2 regions of the Alicyclobacillus sp. CIJ1 genome follow, and region 2 is predicted to be linked to the other one. Evidence: riboswitches for the same ligand, from Rfam matches in the RefSeq annotation. Region 2 holds a riboswitch; the other holds the start of a gene.
The links. Region 2 has a riboswitch for thiamine pyrophosphate ahead of AC27E8_RS13715 (ECF transporter S component). Riboswitches for the same ligand answer to the same signal wherever they lie in the genome.
Positions count from the first base shown of each region.

Region 1: it holds a riboswitch for thiamine pyrophosphate, as region 2 does, so the genes downstream of both, tenA (thiaminase II) here and AC27E8_RS13715 (ECF transporter S component) in region 2, are expected to answer to the same signal.

Region 1 covers NZ_BAAJPH010000063.1:274,004-284,379, forward strand. Annotated here, with positions in the region: gene cydC (thiol reductant ABC exporter subunit CydC) at 1-894, shown strand, start outside; gene thiE (thiamine phosphate synthase) at 833-1,462, opposite strand; gene thiM (hydroxyethylthiazole kinase) at 1,468-2,265, opposite strand; gene thiD (bifunctional hydroxymethylpyrimidine kinase/phosphomethylpyrimidine kinase) at 2,302-3,195, opposite strand; gene tenA (thiaminase II) at 3,179-3,877, opposite strand; TPP riboswitch at 3,922-4,020, opposite strand; gene AC27E8_RS02805 (Nif3-like dinuclear metal center hexameric protein) at 4,093-4,902, shown strand; gene AC27E8_RS02810 (EamA family transporter) at 4,998-5,942, shown strand; partial or broken gene AC27E8_RS02815 (thioredoxin domain-containing protein) at 6,311-8,446, shown strand; gene fdhF (formate dehydrogenase subunit alpha) at 8,515-10,376, shown strand, end outside.
Region 2 covers NZ_BAAJPH010000143.1:142,194-152,569, reverse strand. Annotated here, with positions in the region: gene AC27E8_RS13755 (hypothetical protein) at 1-110, opposite strand, end outside; gene mnmA (tRNA 2-thiouridine(34) synthase MnmA) at 208-1,305, shown strand; gene AC27E8_RS13745 (LysR family transcriptional regulator) at 1,318-2,196, shown strand; gene AC27E8_RS13740 (hypothetical protein) at 2,342-3,070, shown strand; gene tkt (transketolase) at 3,133-5,130, opposite strand; partial or broken gene AC27E8_RS13730 (energy-coupling factor transporter transmembrane component T family protein) at 5,279-6,007, opposite strand; partial or broken gene AC27E8_RS13725 (ATP-binding cassette domain-containing protein) at 6,401-6,751, opposite strand; partial or broken gene AC27E8_RS13720 (ABC transporter ATP-binding protein) at 7,046-7,573, opposite strand; gene AC27E8_RS13715 (ECF transporter S component) at 7,570-8,139, opposite strand; TPP riboswitch at 8,234-8,334, opposite strand; gene AC27E8_RS13710 (hypothetical protein) at 8,396-8,626, opposite strand; gene AC27E8_RS13705 (cold-shock protein) at 8,769-9,116, shown strand; gene ribH (6,7-dimethyl-8-ribityllumazine synthase) at 9,276-9,743, opposite strand; gene AC27E8_RS13695 (bifunctional 3,4-dihydroxy-2-butanone-4-phosphate synthase/GTP cyclohydrolase II) at 9,781-10,376, opposite strand, start outside.

The DNA of each region.
Region 1 (10,376 bases), on a different contig from region 2:
CGGTTGGCAGGGGCCGCGCCTCTCGCCGTGCGCCGCCGGGACCCGGAGCCGGAAGCGGCGATGTGCGAGGGCGACGTTTCCTCCGCAAACACGGTCCTGTCCATCAAGGGGCTTAGCTGTCGCCGCGGCGCTCTTTGGGCCCTCCAGGGAATCGATCTCGAGGTCAAGCGCGGCCAGCGCGTCGCGATCGTCGGGGACAGCGGCGCGGGGAAGACGACGCTGCTCGAGGCCGCCCTGGGTCTCATCCCCATCGAAGAGGGCGACATCCGCTGGTTCGGGCGCCCCATCGAGGCGTGGTCGGACGCGGATCTTCGCCGACTCGTGACCGCGGTGCCGCAGGACGCGTATCTGTTCCACACGTCCCTGAGGCAGAACCTCCTCTTAGCGCGCCCCGACGCGACGGACGAGGACATCGCGCGGGCGCTCGAGGTCGCGCAAATTGAAGATCTCGTGGCGCGCTTGCCGGATGGCCTGTCCACCGTCGTGGGAGATCGAGGCTTCGCGCTTTCGGGCGGCGAGCGCCAGCGCATCGCCCTCGCGCGGGCCGTGCTCCGCGGCGCGGAAGTTGTGCTCTGCGACGAACCGACCGCTTCGCTCGACGTCGAGACGGAGCGGGCGTTCGTGGATGCGTTCTTCCGCGCGACGGAAGGAAGGACGGTCGTTTGGATCACCCACCGGCTGGTGGGGCTTGAGCGGATGGACGACATCCTGGTGATGCAGGGCGGTCGCGTGGTGGAGCGGGGGACGCACGCCGCGCTTCTGCGGCAGGGCGGCGTGTATCGACAACTCTGGGACTTGCAGCGCGACCGAGCGTTTGGCGCGCAAAACGGGCTCACAAGGATGTCCGCTGCGCCAACGCCGCGGCCGCAGCTTTCGGGTCGGGCGCCGACATGATGGCTGATACGACCGCGACGCCGTCTGCGCCTGCAGCCATGACCTCCGGCGCCCGCTCGACGGTGATGCCGCCGATGCCGACGATGGGAATGCGGACGGCGCGCTTGCAGGCGGCGAGCACATCCAGGCCCGTGAGGACGGCGTCGCCTTTGGTCGCCGTGGGATACACGGATCCGACGCCGAGGTAATCGGCGCCGTCCTGTTCGGCCTGCACCGCTTCGCTGACGGATCGCGCAGAAACGCCGACGACGAGCTCGGGAAAGCGAGATTTCACGAGGGAGGCGGGGAGGTCCGTCTGTCCCACGTGCACCCCGTCCGCGCCCGACAAAAGGGCGATGTCGAGCCGGTCGTTCACGATGAAGAGCGCGCCGTGGGCGGACGCGAGCTCCCGCAGGCGAAGGGCGAGCTTGAGCATGGGCCCGCCGTCCTCCTGTTTGCGCCGCAACTGCACGCAAGTCACGCCGCCCGCGAGCGCCTGCTCCACGATGGCCGCGACCTCCTCGTGGTCCGGGCGGTCGTCCGTCACGAGATACACGCGGAGCTTGTCCGTCCAGTCCCGCCTTGTCATCCCACTCATCCTTTCCGAATGCGCGCCCGGGCGTCGACGTCGCCTGGGGTCACGGCGTATAGCGCGTCAAGCAGCCGAACCTGAAAGCTCCCCGGTCCGCTCGCGCCCTCGGCTGCCATCTCGGCCGCCACGTTGAAACACGTGATGGCGGCGACGGTCGCCTCGAGGAGCCCGCCCTTGGTCCCATCCGAGACGGCCACAAAAGCGCCGATCACGGCCGTCAGCGAGCACCCGGATCCGGTGATGGCCGCTTCCCACGGATGGCCGTTTTCGAGCTGGTATACCACCTCGCCGTCCGTGACGAGGTCCCGCTCTCCCGTCGCCGCGACGACGAGGCCGCGATCGCCCGCGAACCGCATCATGGCGTCGACCAGTCCGGTCCCGGCAGCCTTGGCGTCGACGCCCGCCACCTCGCCGCCCGCGCCCGTGATGACGCCGATCTCGCCCTGATTGCCGCGCAGAACCTGGATGTTCCGCGCCTCGAGGAGCCGCATCGCCGCGTGGGTGCGGTACGGCGTGGCGCCGGCCCCGACGGGATCGAGCACAATCGGCACGCCGCGGCGGTTCGCAGCTTCGCTCGCGAGATCCATGCTCGTCACGACGTACGGGTCGAGCGTGCCCAGGTTGAGCGCGAGCGCCTGGGCGATGGCAACCATGTCCGCGACCTCCTCGTGCGCGTGCGCCATGACGGGCGAGGCGCCGAGCGCGAGTAGAGTGTTGGCTGCAACGTTCGTCACGACCAAGTTCGTGATGTTGTGGACGAGCGGGCGCTCCTCGCGCACGCGCTGGAGCCATTGTCCCATCTGCATGTGCAAATCTCCCTTCGGCTGAGCCAAATCTCAGAGTGGAGGAGCGGTCTCGGCAAACTGGTGGCCATCGAACACGTACATCCGCCCGGCCTCCACCCGCTCCGGCCAGACAGGGGATTGGCTGTGATCCGTGGGCCCATGCCCGCGGCCGACGTCCCAGTCCGCGGCCGCCGCGATGGCGCGCGAGATGTACGACTTCGCCGCGGCGATGGCCTCGAGCGGCCGAGCACCGCGGGCAAGGGCAGCGGCGATGGCGGACGAAAATGTACAGCCGGTGCCGTGAGTCTTGTGGCTCGGGACGCGGGGGGCGGCGAAAAACGTCCAGGTGCCGTCGTGGAACACCACGTCGATGGCGAGATGGCCCGCGCCTTCGAGATGTCCGCCTTTGACCACGGCATACTGCGCGCCGAGCCCTGCCAGCGCCTCGGCCGCCCGCGCCGCGTCCGCGAGCGAGCGGATGGGGATGCCGGTCAGTCGCTCTGCCTCCGGCGCGTTGGGCGTCGCGACGAACGCGAGCGGCAACATGCGCTCGATCACGGCCGCGACATCGTCCGGATGGAGCAGCGCCTCGCCGCCTTTCGCGATCATCACCGGGTCCACGACGATGGGGCAGTCGACGCCCGCGAGGATTTCCGCGACGGCGTCAATAGCGGCTCGATGACCTAGCATGCCCGTCTTGATGGCGTCAAAGCCCAAATCGTCGCGCACGGACTCGAGCTGCGCGCGCACGATGTCCACGGGCAGCGGATACACGGCCTGCACACCGACAGTGTTCTGCGCGGTGACGGCGGTGAGCACGCTCATGCCGTACACGTCGAACTGGTGGGCCGTCTTCAGGTCCGCCTGGATGCCTGCGCCGCCGCCCGAGTCGGATCCGGCGATGGTCAGCATGCGCGCCACGTGGCCGTCAGGGCGTCGAAACATCCTGCACCGCCTCCTTGGGAAGCCACGACTCGCCGCGGTACGCCATGTCGAAGAACCGGTACTCGAGGTGGCAGCTCGCGACGAACGCCGCCTCGACCCGGCGAGCCCGCTCGGGCGAGAAGTGGGCGGCCTCGCGATCGATCATCGCGAACAGGCGGTGTGTGGCGCCCTGCATGCCGGGATCGGCGTAGAAGCGGATCCATGCCGCGAAGGGGTGATCTGGCCGCTCCTCGAGGATGGGTTCGAGCCGCTGGCCGATCTCGACATACACGTGATGGCACGGCAGGATGGCCGCCACGAGTTCCGCGAAGTCGCCGCGCGCCGCCGAGGCCAGGAGGTGGCTCTCGTAGTGGTGCAGCGTGGGCAGCTTCGGCCAGCCCTCCACGTCCTGCGCCGTCGCCCCCGCGTAACTAAGCAGGTTGTCGTGCGCCTCGGTTTCGCCGCCGAGGAGAAGCGCCATGCGCCCGTGGAAGTCGGCCACGTCTTCGTGCCTTGGCGCGAGCGCCGCGGCATGCGCGAAGACGCGCAGATAGGTCTCCAGATACGGCTCGTCCTGGCTGACGTAGCGAATGGCCGCTTCTTTTGGAAGGTTCCCTTCGGCGATTCCTCGCACGAACGGATGGCGCACAATGGCGTCGAGAATGGGATTGGACATGGCAATGAGCGATGCGGAAAAGGACATGGAAAACGCCTCCTCTGCCGGAGGCCATAAGGGGAACACGGGAGGGGTCCCATGCGCCACTTTCCTACGCTGGCATTACCCAGGTCAGGTTCAAAGGGTTCGGGGTGTCCCCCGTCTCAGCTTTCGCTCCCCTAGTGGCATCCAAGCTCGTTTGCAATCTATCATAGCATCTGAGAGAACCGCTGGCCATGGCGGCCTGCGCTGGGGGCGTTTCCATGCGCGTGCGAGACGTGATCGCGGCCGTTGAATCGATGATGCCTTGCGATGACCGGGCCATCTCCGTCGACGGCCTCGTGTGCGGGGATGCGGAGGCGCCGGTGCGCGCCGTCGGCGTGACGTTTGTCGCATCCGTGTCCGCCGTGGAGGCGGCGCGGGCGAATGGGATTGATCTTCTGCTCAGCCACGAGGGCGCCTTCTTTCGCCACCAAGGCGATGCGCCCGCCAATGACGCCGTCGCTTCGCAGAAGAAGCGGCGCTTGCTCGATCTCGGCGTCGCGGTGTATCGCCTGCACGATCGGCCGCATCGCACGGCGCCCGACTGGATCGCCGAGGGGCTCGCGGAGGCGCTTGGGTGGGCGGCGGACGTGCGTCTGCGGCTTGCGGCGCCGTGCGACGTGCCGGTCTCCGTCTGGCCGGAAGGCCGGCCTATGGACGACGTGGTGCGGGAGGTGTGCGCTCGGCTCGGCCTGCCGCGCGTGCGCATCTCCGGACGCGCTGACGTGGTGCGCCGCGCCGCGCTTTTGCCCGGCTACCGGGGCACGGGCGATCTCGTCGCCCACGTGTTCCAAGAGACGGGCGCCGATGTGGTGTTGGTCGGCGAGGGGCCGGAGTGGGAGGCCATGGAGTACGCGCGCGATGCCGCCGAGCTGGGACTTTCCCGCGCGGTGTTATGGCTCGGTCACCAGGCGAGCGAGTCGCCGGGCATGCGCCGTATTGCGGAGGCTTTGAGGCTCCACTGTACCGTCCCAGTCTTGTGGTTGGATCAGCCCCAGGCGTACACGTGGTTTGAGGGCGGGGATGGCTGATGTATGCTCGGTCATCGAACCGCAAGTTTCACCACGGTTGAGGCGCCCGAGTCTCCATCGGCCCATCCCGAACAGTGGAGAGAGGATGAAGGTTCGTGTTCGACACCCTGTCTATCGCACAACTCGTGCGGTCCGTCGCACAAACGGATCGATTCCGCCGTTGGCGAGGCATTTCGCTCGCGCTGCTCGGCTCCGTATTGTGGGGCGTCTCCGGAACAGCGGCACAGGTTTTGTTCCACGCCTATCACGTCGGTCCGGCGTGGCTCGTCGCCGTTCGAATGGTAGTCTCCGGCGTGCTGCTCCTCGCTGCCGCCTGTTGGACCGCGGGTCCGGCCGCGGTTTGCGCGCCATGGCGATCCCGGGCGTCCGCGTTCCGGTTGACGATCTTTGGCCTCGCCGGACTCCTCGGCGTCCAGTACACCTACTTTGCCGCCATTCGGACGGGAAATGCGGCAACCGCCACCGTTCTCCAATACATGGCCCCTCTCGTCATTGTCGCGTATGGAGCCGCGCGATCTCGTCGACTGCCTTCGCATCTGGAAGCCATCTGCGCGGCGCTTGCCATGTCAGGTTGCTTTCTCTTGGTCACGGACGGCCATCTCGGGCGGCTCGCGGTCTCCGATGCCTGCGTGATCTGGGGGCTTTTGTCGGCCGTCGCTGTAGCCGTCTACACGCTGTATCCTGTACCGCTGCTTGCCACTTTCGGCCCGCTGGTGGTCACGGCCTGGGGGATGCTGATTGGCGGTTCCGCCATGGTGGCCATCGGCTTGCCTCACAACGGAATACCTGCGCTGCCTTTTGGCGGGTGGTTTCTCGTCGGCTTTGTCGTGTTGTTTGGCACGCTCGTCCCGTTCTATTTGTATTTGGCCAGCCTTCGCGACATCACGCCGGCGGACGCGAGCCTCGTCGCGAGCGGCGAGCCGCTGGCGGCGACTGCGCTCGCTGTGACTGTGCTGCATCAGCCCCTGACCTGGGCAGCGCTACTTGGCATGGGTTGTGTCCTTTTGACCGTCACGCTTTTGGCGCGGGCGAAGTCCTAGGTGATGAGTGCCCGCGCGCGGCCCGGGCTCGTCTGCCGAATGAGCGTTGTGGCGAAAACGAGGACCGTGTACAAGAGAACGCCGCCCTGCGTAGGAGCGGCGTTTTTCAGGAAGATACGAGCATTCCGTAGGAATTAGGTCAACTGAACCGTGGCTTGCGCGAGACTCAGCATTCCGCCTTGGATCACCATGTCCACGTTCTTGGTCAGGTTGGTAGGCACGTCGAATACGACGTTGCCCGACATGGGTCAACCGAGAGATGGATCCCTGCGAGTTAGAGCTCAACCGAAGTCGCCACGTGCGTACGCTGCTCACACGGATCCAATCGTCGTCGTTTTCCGTATCTTCCTCGGTCGAATTGCGGTAGAATGAAGGAAAACGAATCCAGAAAGGATGTGCGCGGCGTGGCTCACGAAGGACCCGCGAGGCACACGAATCGGTTGATTCACGAAAAGTCTCCGTATCTGCTCCAGCATGCCCATCACCCCGTCGACTGGTACCCCTGGTGTCCAGAAGCCTTTCAACGAGCCAAGCGCGAGTCGAAGCCCGTGTTTTTGTCCATCGGGTATTCGTAGCCCCTTCGGGGGCCCAAGGAGTTCCCTTCGACCTGCCATTGGTGTCACGTGATGGCCCACGAATCCTTCGAGGATGAGACTGTGGCCGCCATCCTCAACGAGCACTACGTCGCCATCAAAGTCGACCGCGAGGAGCGCCCGGACATCGATCACATCTACATGACCTATTGCCAGGCCCTGCAGGGTGAGGGCGGATGGCCGCTGACCATCATCATGACGCCCGACGGGCACCCGTTTTTTGCAGGAACTTACTTTCCCAAGACGCCGCGATACGGGCGCCCAGGGCTGATTCAGATCCTGCAGGAGATCGCCAGGCTGTGGCAGACGGATCGCGCGCGTCTGGAACGGGCGAGCCGATCCATGGCGGAGCGCATGCAGCCCCTGTTCGAGGGACAAGCGGGTGAGGCGCGCGGCAGGGAAGCCGCGGACCGAGCGTACCAGGCGCTCGAAGCGGCGTTTGACCACGAGTACGGTGGATTCGGCCCGGCACCGAAATTTCCCACGTTCCACCGCGTGCAATTTTTGCTGCGCTACGCGCGGCTGCGCCCGAACGAGCGCGCGGCAGCCATGGCGTTGTCCACGCTTCGCGCCATTCAGCGGGGCGGCATTGTCGATCACGTCGGTGGCGGCATGGCGCGCTACAGCACGGACCCGTTCTGGCGCGTGCCGCACTTTGAAAAGATGCTCTACGATAACGCGCTCGCACTCGCCGCGTATGCGGACGCCTACGTCCACGCCAAAGATCCGGCGTTCCTGCGCTTCGTCCGGCAGACCGTCGCGTTTTTCGATCGCGAGATGCAATCACCCGAGGGCCTTTACTACAGCGCGGTAGACGCGGATTCGGCGGGCGGAGAGGGCCGCTTTTACCTCTGGCGGCCGGAGGACGTGATCGCGGCACTCGGTCCTGAAGATGGAGAACTGTTCAACGCCTTCTACGACATCACGGAAGCCGGCAACTTCGAGGGCGCGAACGTGCCGAACTACATCGATCAGGATCCGGCGGCGTTTGCGGCTTCTCGCGGCATGACCGAAGAAGAGCTCTGGCAGAAGCTCGACGCCCTCAACGAGAAGCTCCGCGCGGTTCGGGACGCGCGCGAACGCCCGGCCATTGACGACAAGTGCTTGACCGCCTGGAATGCGCTCATGGCGTATGGACTTGCGCGCGCTGGCCTTGCGTTTGGAGAAACGGCGTGGGTGAACCGGGCCACGGAGGTGGTGGCTGCCATCGAGCGTATCCTCGTGCGCCCTGATGACGGCAGGCTCCTCGCGCGGTATCGGGACGGCGAAGCCGGGATCTTCGCCTATGCGGACGATCACGCCTATCTCGTCGCCGCGTATCTGGAGCTCTATCGCGCGACGCTCGACCGCGCGTATCTCCATCGCGCCCGGCATTGGCAGGCGGTGCAGGATGCCCTCTTTTGGGACAAGGCTCAGGGCGGGTACACGTTTTACGGCCGAGACGCGGAGTCGCTCATCGCGGTGCCGAAGCCCGTGTATGACGGCGCGATGCCGTCCGCCAACAGTCAGTCGGCGCACAACCTCTGGATGTTGCACGCGCTGACCGGAGACGCCGAATACGCGGATCGGCTGGATGCACTCTTGCGAGCGTTTGGCGGGGACATCAGGTCGGCGCCCATGGACTGCCTGTGGCTCGTGACCGCGGCCATGATGAGCGAAGTGGGATCCACGGAAATCGTCATCGCGGCGCCACGGGAGGAAGCGGCGCGGCGGGCCAGGGAACTCGGGGCCATGGAGCTGCCGGAGGCGGTCTGGCTGACGAGTGACGCGCGCGGCGACGCGTCCATGTACCCCACGGCAGAACACGGCGCGCCGCAATACTTCGTCTGTCGGGGCTTTCGCTGCGATCGCCCGGAAACGGACTGGAAGGTGGTGGTGGAAAGTCTGCGGCAGCCGCCCGCGTGGAACTGAACGGTTGCCAACCCATTGGGCATCCTAAGGGAAGACGTTGTGACCATCCGAGTGCAGGAGGGATCGAGATGAGCGTTGATTTCAAGCGAATCTTCACGCTGGACGGATCGCCCCTGACGGCGACCGAGGGGGAGACCGTCCTGCAGGCGATGTTGGCGGCCGGCCTAGACTTTCCTCACATCTGTTATCATCCTGCGCTGGGCCCCATCGAGACCTGCGACACGTGCATGGTGGAGGTGGACGGCGAACTCGTCCGGGCGTGCGCGACGCCAGTCAGGGAAGGTATGTCGGTGCGCACCAAATCCGTGGCCGCGCGTTACGCGCGCAAGGAGGCCATGGACCGCATCCTGAAAAATCACGACCTCTACTGCACGGTGTGCGACAACAACAATGGCAACTGCGTGGTGCACAACACCACCATGGCAATGGACATCGACCACCAGTCGTACCCGTTCCGCGAGAAACCGTACGAAGTCGACATGTCCCACCCGTTCTACAGGTACGATCCGAGCCAGTGCATCCTCTGCGGGCGCTGCGTCGAGGCGTGTCAGAACCTGCAGGTCAGTGAGGTGCTTTCCATCGACTGGGACCGCGAGATTCCGCGCGTCATCTGGGACAACGACGTGCCCATCAACGAGTCGTCGTGCGTCTCGTGCGGCCACTGCGTGACCGTCTGCCCGTGCAACGCGCTCATGGAAAAGTCGATGCTCGGCAAGGCCGGCTTTCTCACGGGCATTGAACCGGAGCCTTTGCAGCGGATGATTGACGTGACGAAGGCGGTCGAACCAGGTTACCGCGCCATTTTCGCCATCTCGGAAGTCGAGAGCCACATGCGGAATTCCCGCATCAAGCGCACGAAGACCGTGTGCACGTACTGCGGTGTGGGCTGCTCGTTCGACATCTGGACGAAGGACCGGGACATCCTGAAGGTCGAACCGCAGATGGAGGCGCCGACCAACCAGATCTCCACCTGCGTCAAGGGAAAGTTCGGTTGGGATTTCGTGAACAGCCCAGACCGCCTCACGAAGCCCCTCCTTCGGAAGGGGGACAAGTTTTACGAGGTGTCCTGGGACGAGGCCTTGGACTTCATCGCGAAGCGCGTGACCGAAATTCGCCAGCAGTATGGCGACGACGCCGTGGCCTTAATCTCGTCGTCGAAGTGTACCAACGAGGAAAACTATCTGATGCAAAAACTCGCGCGCGCTGTGCTCCACACGAACAACATCGACAACTGCTCACGCTACTGCCAGTCTCCCGCCACCGAGGGCCTGCGCCGGACCATGGGCTACGGCGGCGATACCGGTTCGCTGCACGATCTCGCCATGGCCGATCTGCTGATCATCGTCGGCGCCAACCCGGCCGAATCCCATCCCGTCTTTTCGACCCGCATGCGGCGGGCCAAGAAGAAGTACGGCCAAAAGCACATCGTGATCGACCTGCGTGAACACGATCTCGCGCATCGCGCTGACCTGTTCGTACGTCCGAATCCGGGAACCGATTTGGTGCTCATCTCGGCCGTCACGAAGTACATCATCGACCAGGGCTGGCACGACGACGAGTTCGTGCGCCAGCACGTCGACGGGTTCGATGCGTTCGTCCGCTCACTCGAGCCGTACACGCTGGAGTACGCCGAGCGCGTGACGGGGGTGCCGCGCGACACCGTGATTCAGATCGCCCAGATGATCCACGAGGCGAAGTCCACCTGCATCTGCTGGGCGATGGGGGTGACACAGCACAAGGGGGGCAGCGAGACCAGTACCGCCATTTGCAATCTCCTGCTCGTGACGGGCAACGTCGGGCGGCCAGGCACCGGGGCCTATCCGCTTCGAGGCCACAACAACGTCCAGGGCGCGGGCGACATGGGCTGCAGCCCGGTATACATGCCGGGCTACGAGCGCGTCGACGATCCAGCCGTGCGCGCAAAGTACGA
Region 2 (10,376 bases):
ATGCGAATAAACTTTTCAATGTTGTCCAGATGTTCGTGGACGGGAACGAGATCGGTGAGAAACCGAAGCCGTGGATGTTCCAGGATGGCGGATCGATCGAGTTCGAACACCGCGCATCACCCGCCTTTCCCTGTGAGGGTGAAACGAATGCCGGTGATCATTGTATCAAAAGATCGCCCGAAAGCGCGGAGAAGGGAGGGAACGAAGATGGCGACGCGCGTGGTGGTGGGCATGTCCGGCGGCGTGGATTCCTCGGTGACGGCGCTCCTCCTCAAGCAAGCAGGCTATGACGTGATCGGCGTGTTCATGAAGAACTGGGACGAGACGGACGAGAACGGCGCCTGCACCGCGGAGCAGGATTTCGAGGACGTGCGCCGGGTGTGCGAGCAGATTGGGATCCCCTATTACGGCGTCAACTTCGAGCGCGAGTACGAGGAGCGCGTGTTCCAGCACTTCCTGGAGGAGTTCAAGCGCGGGCGCACGCCGAACCCGGACGTGCTCTGCAACCGAGAGATCAAGTTCAAGGAACTGCTCGCCTGCGCCCTCGACCTCGGCGCCGACTACCTCGCCACGGGGCACTACGCCCAGGTGCGCAGAGAAGAGGATGGCTCGGTGGCGCTGTTGCGGGGGCGAGATAAGAACAAGGATCAGACCTACTTCCTGCACATGCTCACGCAGGCCCCGCTCAGGCGGGCCATGTTTCCCATCGGCCATCTGACCAAGCCCGAGGTGCGCCAGATTGCGCGCGATCACGGCCTGCACGTGGCGCAGAAGAAGGATTCGACCGGCATCTGCTTCATCGGAGAGCGCAACTTTCGCGCCTTCCTGCAGCAGTACCTGCCGGCCCAGCCGGGCCTCATCGAAGACGTGGACGGGCGGGTGCTCGGCGAGCACGACGGGCTCATGTACTACACCATCGGCCAGCGGAAGGGCCTGCGCCTCGGCGGCCTTCCCGGTCGCGATCCGGCCCCGTGGTTCGTGGTGGACAAGGACCTCGCGCGAAACGTCCTCGTGGTGGCGCAGGGCCACGATCACCCCCGCCTGTACAGCCGGGCGCTCACCGCGGACACGGTGAGCTTCATCGCAGAACGGCCGCCCGCAAAGCGATTCCGCTGCACGGCGAAGTTCCGCTACCGCCAGGACGATCAGCCGGTCGAGGTCGAGATGACGGGCGAAGACACGTGCCGCGTCATCTTCGATGAGCCCCAGCGAGCTATCACGCCGGGCCAGTCGGTGGTGTTCTACGACGGCGAGGTGTGCCTCGGCGGGGGTATCATCGCGTCGCGCGAACCGGTGGACGAGTGAGGAGTGGAGCGCTTGGAAACGAAAGATCTGGAGCTGTTTCTCGCCGTGGCGCGCAACCGATCCATCTCGCGCACCGCGGATCAACTCTACATGTCCCAATCCACCGTGACAAACCGCCTGCAGCGGCTGGAGCGCGATCTCGGTTGCCAGCTCTTTACCCGCACGCCGGGCGGCGTCCAGCTGACGGAGGAGGGCAAACGCATTTACCCGCTCGCGGAGCGCATGGTGGACCTCGAGCGCCGAATGCTCGAGCCTTCCAAGCGCGCGGTGCGGACGCTCCGCGTCATGAGCGGGCGCGCCTTCGTCTCCACCGACGTGCCGAAGTGCCTCCATCAGATTCTGCAGGTGGTCGAAGTGCGCCTGCAGGTCCGAATGGGGATGTACGAGGACATGGTCGAGGCGCTCATCGGAAACCAGGTGGACTTCTGCTTTCTCGGCGAGCCCATCCACCACCCGCGCGTGCGGCTCATCGAATATCCGCCGGACGCCATCGATCTCGTCGTTCCGCGCGGCCATCGGTTTGTGCACGACCTCCCGTCCATCGGCGCGCTCGCGGAGGAACCCTTTATCGCGTTTGCGGACACCACGGCCCCGTTCCGGCGGCGCATCGCGATGCTCCTCGCCAAGTACAACGTGTATCCAGACGTGCGCATGGAGCTCGATTCCATCGACGGGATCAAAGCGATGGTAGCGCAGGGGCTCGGCATCTCGCTCCTGCCCCGGCGCACGCTGCACGACGCCGAAGCCAAGGGTGTGGTGGCCATACCGTTGTCGGATCCGCACTTCTGCCGGCCGACCTTCCTGGCGTATCCGGATGCCATTGAGCACGAGGAACTGACGAAGGCGTTTATTGCCATTGTGACGCAGCACTATGGGGGGAAGCGAGCTTGATGGAACCGCTCGAGGACTTCCCCAGCCGTCCCTATGTACATATCTATCCGGGAAGCTGGGTGAAGTCCTTCTTCGTTCTCTCGTCTGAGCGCATGCAAACCGACACGCACAAGTATCACTTGATCTATGTACAGGAAATTCATTGGTGTGGTATGTACAAAGCATGCAGAATGAAGAACTGGAAGTGTCCATGATGACTGTGTTGTACAGGTATCTGGTTTCCATGGTCGTCGCGGCTTTATGGACCGTTGCCGAAGAACTGGTGAGTTCCTTCGTCAATTACGGACCCATTACGAATTCAACGTACGGAGTCATTGCCCCAATGTTTGTCGTCTTGATGCCCGTATTGGCAAACGCCTTTTCAGTTCCTTTCGCGCGGGACTTTATCCATCTCGGCAGAATCAGGCTGCCGACGTTAAGGGATTTCTTTGTCTTTCTTCGAGTCAGTATATTAGCATACATCCTGTTTTTTGCATCGAATTTTTGTTTGCGTTCGATGAATGACAACCCTTTTCCATCCCTTCGATGGTTTCTTTGGCTGCTGATTCTGGTGTGTTTTTCGGTGTTGGCGTTTGGAGCAAGCGGTCTTGCTTTTCTTTGTGGCTTCCGGGACCGCTCTGCACTTCGATGTTTTTCGAGAGCCTTGACAATCTACAAAAACAACTTCCTAAAAACAACTGGCATCAGCATTTCGGTTTTAGTGTTCTTGGTTCTTCTCTTCTATTTCATCAAATCGCTCAATCAAGGTAGATGGTTCGATTTTGCAAATAACGTCTATCTCACAGTGTTTGGAGTATGTTGGGTGATTGCGAATGATGTCATTCAGAAAATGGGCAAAGAACTTCGAGGTTTATCATCTCGCTACCCAAAATAAAAGGCCATCCGCCGGACCAAAGCGTCCGGTCGGATGACCTGCGTTTCAACAATCCCGGTCTTTCAGCGCCCAATGAGCTCTTTGGCCAGTTCGTAGACGTGATCGACCGTGAAGCCGTACTCGCGCACGACGACATCGCCGGGTGCCGAGGCGCCGAAGCGGTCGATGCCGAGCACCTTGCCATCGAGGCCGACGAACTGGTACCAGCTCATCGGGTGCGCCATCTCCACCGCGAGGCGCTTGCGCAGCGCGCTCGGCAGCACCGACTCGCGATAGGATGCGTCTTGCTCCAGGAACACGTCGATGGACGGGAACGAGAGGACCCGCACCTTCACGCCCTCCTGCGCGAGCCGCTTGCCCGCCTCGAGCACGAGCTGGACCTCGGAGCCGGAAGCCAGGAGGGCGAGATCGGAGCCATCCTCGTGTTGGAAGACGATGTACCCGCCGCGATCGAAGTCGCCCTTGTGCGCCTTCACTTCCGCGAGCATGGGCACCTTCTGGCGGGTGAGCGCGAGCGCCACGGGCTTGTCGCGGTGCGTCAGCGCGTATTTCACCGCGAGCGCCGTCTCGGTGCCGTCCGCAGGGCGGAACACGCGCAGCCCGGGGATGGCGCGAAGCGACGGCAGCTGTTCGATGGGCTCGTGCGTCGGTCCGTCCTCGCCGACGGCGATGGAGTCGTGCGTGAGGACGAAGAGCGACGGCTGCTGCATGAGGGCCGCGAGGCGAACCGCCGGGCGCAGATAGTCGACGAACACGAGGAACGTGCCCGCGTAGGGGAACACGCCGCCGTGCAGGCAGATGCCGTTCATCATCGCACCCATCGCGTGCTCGCGGACGCCGTAAAACACGTTCTTGCCCGCGTAATCCGGCGCCTTGAAGTGATCTTCGTCCTTGATCATCGTATTGTTCGACTTCGACAAGTCAGCCGATCCGCCGAGCAGCGTCGGAATGTGCGGGGCAATGGCGTTGACGACCTTGCCGAACGCCTCGCGCGTGGCGATGGCCTCGTTGAACTCCGGCAGCACCTTGTCGAAGTCGACGTCGACCTTGCCCGCGAACGCCTGCTCGAAGGTCCGGGCGAGATCGGCATGCGCCTTGGCGTACGCCTGGAAGGCCTCGTTCCACGCCGCCTCCGCCTTCGCGCCCTTCTCCTTCACCTCGGCGAACAGCTTGCGCACCTCGTCCGGCACGTAGAACTCCTCTTCGTAGTGCCAGCCGTACGCAGCCTTGGCAGCTTGCGCCTCTTCCTTGCCGAGCGGGCTGCCGTGCGCGCTGGCCGTCCCCTGCTTCTTCGGCGCGCCGTACCCGATGATGGTCCGAACCTCAATGAGCGTCGGCGCATTCGTGAACGATCTCGCCTTGGCGATAGCCGCCTCAATCTCCTCGAGGTTGTTGCCGTCCTCGACGCGCAGCACATTCCACCCGTAAGCCTCGTACCGCTTCTTCACGTCCTCGGTGAACGCCCAATCGGTGGGCCCGTCGAGGGAGATGCTGTTGGAGTCGTAGAGCACGATGAGGCGGTTCAGCTTCAGGTGTCCCGCGAGCGAACTCGCCTCCGCGCTGATCCCCTCCATCAGATCCCCGTCGCCGCACAGGACGTATGTATAGTGATCGATCACGTTGTGCCCGTCGCGGTTGAACTTCGCCGCCAGGAACCGCTCCGCCATCGCCATGCCGACGGCCATCGCGATGCCCTGACCCAACGGCCCTGTGGTCGCCTCGACGCCTGGCGTGTGCCCGTACTCCGGATGCCCCGGCGTCTTCGAGCCCCACTGGCGGAACTGTTTGAGATCCTCCAGCGTGACGTCGTAGCCGGACAGGTGCAGCAGTGAGTAGAGCAACATCGACCCGTGGCCCGCGGACAGCACAAACCGATCCCGGTCCACCCACTTCGGATTCGCAGGATTGTGCTTCAGGAACCTTGTCCAAAGCACGTAGGCCATCGGCGCGGCGCCCATCGGCAGGCCCGGATGGCCGGAGTTCGCCCGCTCGACCGCGTCAATCGACAGCGTGCGAATCGTGTTGACTGCCAGTTGATCGACCTCTGTGAAGGGCATCATGTCCCACTCCCACTCCATGTTTTCAGCCGACGTCCCTATGATACCACAAATTCCGCCCTTGCCCGTGGGAAATGTGGCCTCGCGGCCATCAGTTCACCAAGTCGTACGGACAAGTTCCTCATGGCCGAGGCCCGGCGATATCCGGGCCTCAATGCGCCCACAGACACGCGACCGCGGCGGCCACCACAGCCCCTGCCGCGATGACGTCCACCGCCCGAAGCCGAATGTGGCGCCAGTACGTCCTCGCGTCCCATCGCTCGGCGGGCGGCCCGAAGAATCCCCGCGCCTCCATGGCGATGGCGAGCCGCTCGCTCACCCGGATGGATTGCGCGAGAAGTGGAAGAGCGTATCGGACCGGGCGAAGAAGCCACCAGCCCTCCCGCCCGCGCACGCGGCGCGCCATGCGGAAGACGTCGAGATCGTGCTTGAAGCGGCCGAGAAAGCCTGTGCCGGCCATGGCGCCATACGACAGTTTGGGCGGCAGGTGGAACGACTGCGACAGGCCGACCATGAAATCGGTGCCGTCCGTCGTGGCGACGAGCACGTACGCGAGGACCACCGTCGCGAAGGTGCGCAGCACGACGAGCAGCCCCTGCCTGAAGCCGTACCCACTCAGGTCAAACCAGAGCCAGTGCACCACGCGCGTACCCGGCGGCGCCGCTGCATTGGCCGCAAAGGCCCACAAGTACACCGCGTAAATCAGCAAAAGCGGCGACAGGCGCTTGACGAGCTTCCACGGCGACAGCCAGCCGAAAGCGAAGGCCAGCGCGCCGACGAGCGCCCAGATCCACCCCTCCTCGGCAAACGTGCGCGCACAAAGCGCGACCGCTGCGACGCACAACAGCGCGGCGGCCTTCACATCGGGGTGCCAGCGCCGCAGGGGCGATCTCGCCCGGCGCCCGGACGATGGCGCCTTCGCGGGCGGAACGCCCGCCTCGCGCTCGGGCACTCCCCCGACGACTTGCACGGGGCTTCTCTCCACGGGCGCTGTCTCATCTAGGCGCGCCCGCCGCAACAGCTCTCGATTTCGCAGCAACGCCTCCGGCGGCCCGTCGTACAACACACCCCCATCCGCCAGCACCATCACCCGATCCGCGTGAGCCGCGACGAGATCCAGATCGTGCGTCACGGCGATCACGGCCTTGCCCGCCTCGCAAAGCGCATCGAGCCTTTCGAGGATCATTCGCTCCGACGCCTCGTCTTGGCCATAGGTGGGCTCGTCGACAAGCCAGACGTCCGCGCCTTGGCGCATCATGACGGCCATGGCGAGGCGCCGCTTCTGCCCCTGGCTGATGCCAAACGGCGACAGATGGGCGCAGCCCGCAAGCCCAAACGCCTGAAGCTCGCGCTCCACGTCGTCCGGCACCTCGTCCCCGAGCACGCGCCCGGCGATCTCGTCCGCCACGCGCTCGTACAAGAACTGGTACTCCGGGTTTTGAAAGGCATAGGCAATGCGCCCGTAGCGGGCCTTGGCCGGCATCCGGTGAACCAGCTCGCCCCGGTAGCGCACCTCGCCCGACGTGGGCCGCCGGAGTCCCGCGAGCACCTCAAGCAGCGACGACTTGCCAGCGCCATTTGGCCCCAACACCGCGAGCCACTCGCCGGGCCGGACCGAAAGGTTAACGTCCCGCCACACGTCGCGCTCACCATATCGGAGGGCGAGGCCGCGCGCCTCGAGCACAGGCGCTTCGTCCGCGCGCAGTGTCGCCGCGCGGCGCCTTTGCCGCGGCGCCCGGCGCGGCGCCTCCTCCGGTCGATACATGGTCCGCAAGCGGCCGCCCGGCGCAAGCTCCACCACCGCGTCCGCAACATCGAGGAACGGCTCGTACCGGTGCTCGATGACCATCACCGTCTTCCCCGCCTCCTTCAGGCGGCGGATGACGTCGTAGACGTGGCGGCGCGAATCGGGATCCAGATTCGCGGTCGGCTCGTCGAGGATGACGAGATCCGCGTCCATGGCGAGCGCGGATGCGACGGCGAGCTTCTGCTTCATGCCGCCGGAAAAGACGCTGTGTCGCGCGGCCAGAGCCACGTCGAGTCCCACGGCCGCCAAGGCGCTTTGCAAGCGGGGCGGCATCTCGTCGCGCGAAACCCGCAGGTTCTCGAGGCCGAACGCGATCTCGTCGTCCACCCGGTGCATGCAGAACTGGAGATCCGGATCCTGAAACACGTAGCCGATCTTGCCTGGCGCCTGAAGCTCGGGCGCCAGCCGAATTTCGCCCTCCACCCGCGCCTCGATGGAGCGCGGCAAGATGCCCGCGATGGCCATGGCGAGCGTGCTCTTGCCGCACCCGCTCGGGCCGATGAGAAGCAGGCATTCGCCTTTTGAAAGCGATAACGACACGCCGGCGAGCGCGGGCTCCGACGCCTCCTCGTACGTCACGGTCAGGTTGCGCACCTCGAGGGCCAGGGCCCGCTCGATCCCTGCAGCCGCGATGGTCATGCCGACTTCACCGACCGCTTGGCGATCTCGTAATTGCGCAGCGCGCCGGTGCGGGCAAGCGCATCCGCGAGCGCCTTCGGCAACAGGCCGCCGAGCACCGCGCCGCTCACAAGCGAGATGACGACAAACGCGATCTGCGTGCCTAAGTGCAGCTTGTCGCCGCCATATTGGAAGTACCATTGGAACATGAAAGCCGCAGACGCCAGTACGCCGGACAACGTGCACGTTCCCGTGTTCCACACGCGATAACCGAAGATCAGGAAGGCGATTTCCGAACCGATGCCCTGAATGAGGCCCGAGATCATGTTGGCGAGCCCCCACTGCTCCCCGAGCAAAAGCTCGACGGCCGCCGCCACCAACTCCGCGATGAGTGCCGCACCTGGGCGCCGCACGATGTACGGAACCATCACGCCGGCGATCATCCAGAGCCCCGTCATGACGCCCTGAAGCGCGTACGCGGTCGCCGGGATGAGGGCGTACAGCACGTCCCATACGCGGTAAATGCCTCCGCAGACAATGGCCAATACAACCATCAGGATGACTTCGCGCAGCTTCCACCTCGACATCGCATTCCGCTCCCCTTTCGTGGAACAGGCCCTGGGAGCGCCGCACGCCACAACGAAAACGCCCTTTTCACCACGCAGGGAAAAGGGCGCACATGGACGATGACGGGCACTTCCTCACGCTGGTATTACCCAGATCGAGTCCACAGGGTTGGCGGATGTCCGCCTCTCAGCCTTCCGGCACCCCTAGGCCCTTCTCACGATGAAATTGTTCGACTTCAGTGTATCATCGCAGTTCGGAAGGCACAAGCCGCGTGGCTCAAAACCGCTCTCGGATGAGCATGGCGGCGTTCAAAATGAGAAGCACGTTGGACATGATCCAGATGCCCAAGGCGAAACCGCCCCAAAACCCGCCTCCCAGGTGGAGGTATCGGCCGTTCGCGAGCAACATCGAATTCATGGCCATCGTCAGGGCCAGGATGGCGAGCCGCTGCCGCTTGGACAGGCGCTTGCGGCAGGGCGTGCCCAGAAATGCGAACCACGAGCGCATGTGGATCCTCCTTGCGGCGCCACGGGCTTGAAGTTGCGCCGCGACGTTCAGAATCTTATGATGAATGGTAACATCAGGTTCGTTTCGCGTCAAGCTAGCGGAGCATGGGAAAAATTGGATGTGAGCGATGGTGGAAGGCATCGTGAAAGAATGGCGAGAAGAAGAAGGCTTCGGCTGGATTCGCGCGGAGGACGGTGAGGACGTCTGGGTGCACTTCAGTGCCATTCTCCCCCATCCTGACCGATTCCCGCGCGGATACCGCTTTTTGCGCAAGGGCCAACGCGTCGAGTTCGATCTCGTCACCAACCCTCATTCGGAGGAGCAGTGGCGAAGCGCGAGGAACGTCGTCGTGAAGGATTCCCTGCGCCAAACACCGCCACCATCGCGGCGTGCTCAGGATGCCGTAAGCTCGCCGCCTCGCCCCTATCCCCAGCGATTCGCTGCTCGCGCACGGGGGTTGGACGGCCGCGGGCCGGGCACGCCGACGTGATCGCGCCTCGATGGCGCAGCAACTCCCGAACGCGCGAGCCGGCGCTTCCCAGACCCTCGGATGAGACGGCTCAACGCCTTGCACAGAGGGCGCTCGCGAACCCGCCGAGCGCCCTCGCGGAAGCGCGGCACGCAACGCACCCGGATGGCATCGTCCGCCCTAGGCGCGCAACGCCCGCCGCAAAGTGGCCATCTCGATGGCCCCAAGCGCAGCCTCCGCGCCTTTGTTGCCGGCCTTGGTGCCGGCGCGCTCAATGGCCTGCTCGAGGGTATCCGTGGTCAACACGCCAAACATCACAGGAACGCTTGTGTCGCGGCTGACCTGCGCAATCCCCCGCGCCGCCTCGCCCGCGACGTAATCGAAGTGCGCGGTGGCGCCGCGGATCACGCAACCCAGCGCCACCACCGCGTCGTAGCGCCCGGACTCGGCCATCCAGCGGGCCACCACTGGAATCTCGTAGGCGCCGGGCGCCCAGGCGAGTTCAATGTGTTCCTCGGATACGCCGTGGCGCCTGAGCGCGTCCAGAGCGCCCTCGACCAGCTTGCTCGTGATAAACTCGTTGAACCGAGACGCCACAATGCCAATGTGCAAATCCTGTCCGATGAAGTTCCCCTCATACACGCGCACGTGTCATGCTCCTCTCTCGAACGGGCATCGCGCTCTCTCAGAGGTTGAGCAGATGCCCCAACTTGTCCCGCTTCGTACGCAGATACGCCTCGTTGTACGGATTGCGGTCCACCTCGAGCGGCACGCGCTCCACGACCTCGAGCCCGTGCCCCGCGATGCCTTTAATCTTGCGCACGTTGTTCGTTAAAAGGCGCATCTTGCGGATGCCGAGATCGCGCAAAATCTGCGCTCCGATGCCGTAGTCGCGCAGATCGTCGGCGAAGCCGAGCCGGTGGTTGGCTTCCACCGTGTCGAGACCCTGATCTTGCAGCGCATACGCCCGGATTTTGTTCAAGAGGCCGATGCCGCGCCCTTCCTGGCGCAGATACAACAAGACGCCCTTGCCTTCGCGCGCTATCTGGCGCAGCGCGGCGTGAAGCTGAGGCCCGCAGTCGCAGCGCAGGGATCCGAACGCGTCGCCCGTGAGGCACTCGGAGTGCACCCGCACGAGCGTCGGCTCGCCGTCGGAGACATCGCCCATGACGAGCGCGATGTGCTCCTTGTCGTCGATCTCGCTCTCGTACACCACGGCCCGAAAGTGGCCATACGCCGTGGGCAGCTCCGCTTCGGCCGCCCGGCGGACGAGCTTTTCCG